2 regions of the Colwellia sp. 20A7 genome follow, and region 2 is predicted to be linked to the other one. Evidence: predicted binding sites of a transcription regulator. Region 2 holds the regulator's gene; the other holds the start of a gene.
The links. Region 2 encodes FNR, which switches genes on or off when oxygen is low (the NO sensors DNR and NnrR bind a similar motif). Its sites were predicted from a motif close to TTGATCTAGATCAA; they were not measured.

Region 1: the regulator FNR is predicted to act here: its motif matches at 1,453-1,466, upstream of GQS55_RS02995 (GbsR/MarR family transcriptional regulator).

Annotation. Positions count from the first base shown of each region.
Region 1 covers NZ_CP047130.1:686,323-688,802, forward strand. Annotated here, with positions in the region: gene GQS55_RS02990 (cytochrome ubiquinol oxidase subunit I) at 1-767, opposite strand, end outside; gene GQS55_RS02995 (GbsR/MarR family transcriptional regulator) at 845-1,399, opposite strand; gene GQS55_RS03000 (sigma-54 interaction domain-containing protein) at 1,885-2,480, shown strand, end outside.
Region 2 covers NZ_CP047130.1:2,902,573-2,905,052, reverse strand. Annotated here, with positions in the region: gene uspE (universal stress protein UspE) at 1-761, opposite strand, end outside; gene fnr (fumarate/nitrate reduction transcriptional regulator Fnr) at 915-1,634, opposite strand; gene GQS55_RS12550 (sulfite exporter TauE/SafE family protein) at 1,716-2,456, opposite strand; gene ccoS (cbb3-type cytochrome oxidase assembly protein CcoS) at 2,453-2,480, opposite strand, start outside.

The DNA.
Region 1 (2,480 bases), 2.2 Mb from region 2:
GCAAGTTTCACGCGCTGTACTTCGCCCACTTCATAACCTGATTCATCACCCAAAAGGATTACTGATAATATTGCTGCAAGACCAAAACCAGCGGCAACAGAAAAAGAGCGTTTTGCAAAAGCAATATCTCTACCTTTAAGTAGGTAATAACTACTGATACTTAATACAAACATTGCACCAGCAACATAACCCGCTGCTACCGTATGAATAAACTTAACTTGAGCTACAGGGTTAAAAATAATTTCGCTAAAATTGACTAGCTCCATACGCATTGTCATGTAGTTAAATTCGCTACCGACAGGGTTTTGCATCCAACCATTAGCAATTAATATCCATAGGGCTGACATGTTTGTGCCTAATGCCATTAAAAACGTGCCCATTAAATGTTGACGTTTACTTAACCGGTCCCAGCCTAGAAAGAACATACCGACAAACGTTGATTCAAGGAAAAATGCCATTAAGCCTTCAATGGCTAGCGGGGCACCAAAAACATCACCGACATAATGAGAGTAATATGACCAGTTAGTACCAAATTCAAACTCCATGGTGAGGCCAGTAGCAACACCAATGGCAAAGTTGATACCAAACAACTTACCCCAAAATTTTGTCATGTCGCGATAAATCTCGCGTCCCGTCATTACAAAAACAGCTTCCATTATGAATAGAATCCACGTTAACCCAAGGGTTAAAGGGACGAATAAAAAATGAAATAAGGCAGTAATAGCGAACTGCCACCGCGATAGCTCTACTAAGGTTTCATTGATCATATTAATTTCTCTCTTGCGTGATTATTACACAACATATTATTTAACGTCTCGATGGTATTTTATTATTCTAAACTTGCTTATTCAGGTTCTTTTTTAGAAAAAAGGGTTTGTTTAACCGATAATATTTTCGTTATGCCTGTACCCAACTTCATCAGGGTATTTAATTGTTCAGGTGTTAGTTTTTGTAGTTCTGCAGCCCAATTCGTTATCATTTCTAATAAATCATGGATATCTTTCATACGTTGCTGAGCATACACTTCACTGTCGGTTTCTGGCGTATCTAGTAATAAATTGCGAAGTAATGATAGCGTTGGATCTACTTCACGTTTACGTCTTTCTTCAAAAACAATATTGGCCATATCCATCACACTACCAATAGCATTGTAATACTCTTTACGATCGCCCGGCACATGCGTTACTTGTACTAACTTCCATGATTGCAGCTCTTTAATGCCCATACTGACATTGCCGCGAGAAATATTAAGCATACTCGCCAGATCATTCGCAGTAATCGCTTTATCAGTAATTACTAATAAAGCATACATTTGCCCAACGGTACGGTTAAAACCCCATTTACTACCCATTTCACCAAAGTGATAAACGAACGACTGATTTTTTTCTGAAATTTCCATAGGCTAAAAATAAAGTTTCAATAATTTCTGAAAGTTTAAAACATTTTGAAACTTTGATCCAGATCAAATTAAAAATAATGATGATTTAGCATAAAGTATTAAAGTTAAAATTAAAAAATCCAGTATCATTTCACCCTGTTTATTCCTGTTTATTCCTGTTTATTCCTGTTTATTCCTGTTTATTTGCAAAGCATTTTAGTTTCAAAAGTAAAATATCTGATTGCGATACTAAGTTTGTCTGAATAAAAGCGCTTATTTCCAAACGATGGATATTTAACATGAATCTGCCTAAGACAAAATCATGTGTGTATATTCACTAATATAAATAGCAATATAAATGCCAAAAGATAAATTTAAAATAAACCAATTAAAAACAAAGGCTTAAGTTTATTTTGTCGGCTTATAAAATAATACACTTTTAATTGAGTCATAAATGACATTAAATGGCGTAATCTTGTGACAATTTTGGCTTTTAAGGAGGCAGGGTGGTACATCAAACTATTCAAGCGATAATCGAATCTATAGAGAAGCCAGCAATATACATTACCAATGATTACTCAATAGAGGCCGTCAACCAAGCTTATCGTGACACCTACAAAACAGAGGTGCTGTTAGGGAAAAGTAAGTGCTATGAAATATCGCACAATGCGACTAAACCTTGCGATCAGCAAGGTGAAACATGCCCTTTATCATCATGTAAACTAACCGATAACAATAGTTCAGCGTTACATATTCATCAAACGGAGCTAGGCGATGTTTATTGTAATATATTGATGAAACCCGTTAAGAATAATGACGGAATAACGATTGGCTTTTTAGAGATATTAGAGAAGATTGATTTTGCCAGCAGTGTCAGTAGCGATCGAAAGCTAATAGGAAAAAGCCAACCATTTCAAGATTTGCTTAAAATGATCACTCGCAGTGCAAAAAGTGATATTAGTGTTTTACTGCAGGGGAATACCGGCACAGGAAAAGAACTTGTTGCGTTATCAATACATCAAGCAAGTAAACGAAAAAATGAAGCGTTTATCGAGGTTGAGTGTACAGGGTTAAGTGAATCTTTATTTGAGTCTGAGTTATT
Region 2 (2,480 bases):
TCAGGTAAGCCTTCTTCCACGTGAGTGTTAGTGATATCAATTTCAAATTCAGTAGCATGTGCTGCCATCGATTTTTTATGGTGTTGAAGCATAGTATTATTGTATTCACTAGAGTTAAACTCTGGTATTTCAATTGCTATATTAACTGGCGTACCTGGAAATGAGTTCACTAAATGAACCTTACCTTGAATAAGTTGTGCTAATTTCTTTGCTTCTTTAGTGATCTTATCATTTAGTGAGTTATGCTCTGTTTCGTCGCTACCCACATTAATTGCTGCAAGTATATTGCCGTTGCTTGGCCATTCATGTTCTTTCACTAATAAAACAGGGCAAGGACATTTGCGGAGTATATGCCAATCAGTCGGGGTGAAAATAACTGATTTTAATTTGTCATGTTGATGAGTCCCTTTAATGACAAGATCGTAATTATTTTGAATTACTTGTTCAATAATTGACTCAAAAGGGCGGTTATGCCAAACAACTAAGTTGTTAATATCAATGTCAGGTTTTAAATCACTTATTAGGCTCTCTAGCCAAAGCTCTTTGTCTTTAATGACTGACTGTCGCATAGCGCCACGATCATCGTTGGAAAGAATAGTAGTCATCTCATAAGAGAAGTCAAAGATACTTAAAAAAGCGGTTACTTCAACCTGACCACCACTCGCTTTGATGTTGGCAGCTAAGTCTATTGCTCTTTTTAATGCTTTTTGTTCGTCAGTTGATGGGTCGATAACGACTAGAATTTTTTGATAGGTTTTCATGATAATTCTCCCTGTTGTTATACATTGGTTAAACTTTAATAAAGCCTAAGTAATTTATATCAAAAGTGTGAGATTAATGCTTGTTTTAAATCAAACTATAGCTGATTTAAAACAAGCATTAGAAATTATGAAGCTAACAAATATGAACGGGCGTTAGAATTCAGCGCAATCCACGAGTTCATCAAGACTTACAATAGTAATAAGTTTACCGTCGACTTTTATCAAACCACTTTTATGAAAACGGTTTAATAAACGGCTTATTGTTTCAACGGTAAGTCCGATGTAATTTCCAATATCACTTCGTGTCATTGTAAGACGAAATTCAGCGGCTGATAAACCTCTGGCACGATAGCGTTTGCTTAAGCTTACTAAAAAGGTAGCGACGCGTTGCTCTGCATTTTTTCTGTTCAATAATGTGAGCATTTCTTGGTCGGTACGAATTTCATTACTCATTAGACGCAAAACTTGTTTCTTAAGCTTTGGCATAGTATTAGATAAAGTATCTAAATTATCATAAGGAATTTCACATATCATCGATGTCTCTAATGCCTGAGCAAAGCTTTTATGCTCTGATTCAGCAATAGCGTCAAATCCCAGTAAATCTCCAGCTAAGTGAAAACCAGTGATTTGTTCTTCACCTTGTTCATTAACGGTAAAAGTTTTAAAAGTGCCAGAACGGATAGCATAAAGAGCATGCATTTTTTGACCATCGGTGAATATTTTATCACCTTTGTGAAAAGGGCGTTTACGATCTATGATTTTATCGAGAGTATTAAGTTCTTGATCATTTAGGGTAAAAGGTAGACAAAGTTCACTAATACTACAGTTTTGGCAATTAATATGCTGTGCACCAGGGGAACTATTATTTAACATAGGCTACTCATTTATTATTATAGGAATAGAGTAAACTGTAATTTATGTATTTACTCTAATTTCTAGGATAGTGCTATGGTATTAGAACACTTGGTGGTATGCAACAATAAAACTATAAATACCAAAGGTTATTAACACTAGTGCCATTGCTTTTTTAAAAGATGGTTTTGTTAAGGTATTCTTGATACTACTAAATCCAATAGAGAGAGTTAATAGCGCAGGTAGTGTACCTAAGCCGAAAAAGAACATAATGCTCGCCCCGGTAATCATGCTACCGCTTGCTAATGCCCAAGTTAAGGTTGAGTAAACTAATCCGCAAGGTAACCAACCCCAAACAGCGCCAAGAGAGAGTGCTTTTATTGGTGAGTCTACAGGGATAGCTTTACCTGCTAAAGGTGATATGTAACGCCATAAATGCTTACCTAAAGCCTCAATCCTATTTAACCACATTAGCCATTGACCTAAATGTAAGCCAAGTAAAATCATAAAGGTGGCTGAAAGTAATCGTAGACCAGCGAGTGGCATACCAATATTTTTTGCTGCGATAGATCCGGTAAATCCAACAATTGCCCCGATTAAGGCGTAAGAAGAAATACGTCCAACATTGTATAAAATAACTAGGGTGGTTTTACTTTTAGCTACTGATGGTTTTACCTGGCTCTTAACAGAGACCTGATTATTAACAGGTATCTGGTTATTTTCATATTTATTTGACTGAGGAAGGGCTGAAGTGAGCATGGTGGTAATACCGCCACACATCACAATACAATGCCCCGAGCCAAGTATTCCTATTATAAATGCAGAGAATAAGTCTAGATTCATTTATTTGGCGGCTTATATTTATTC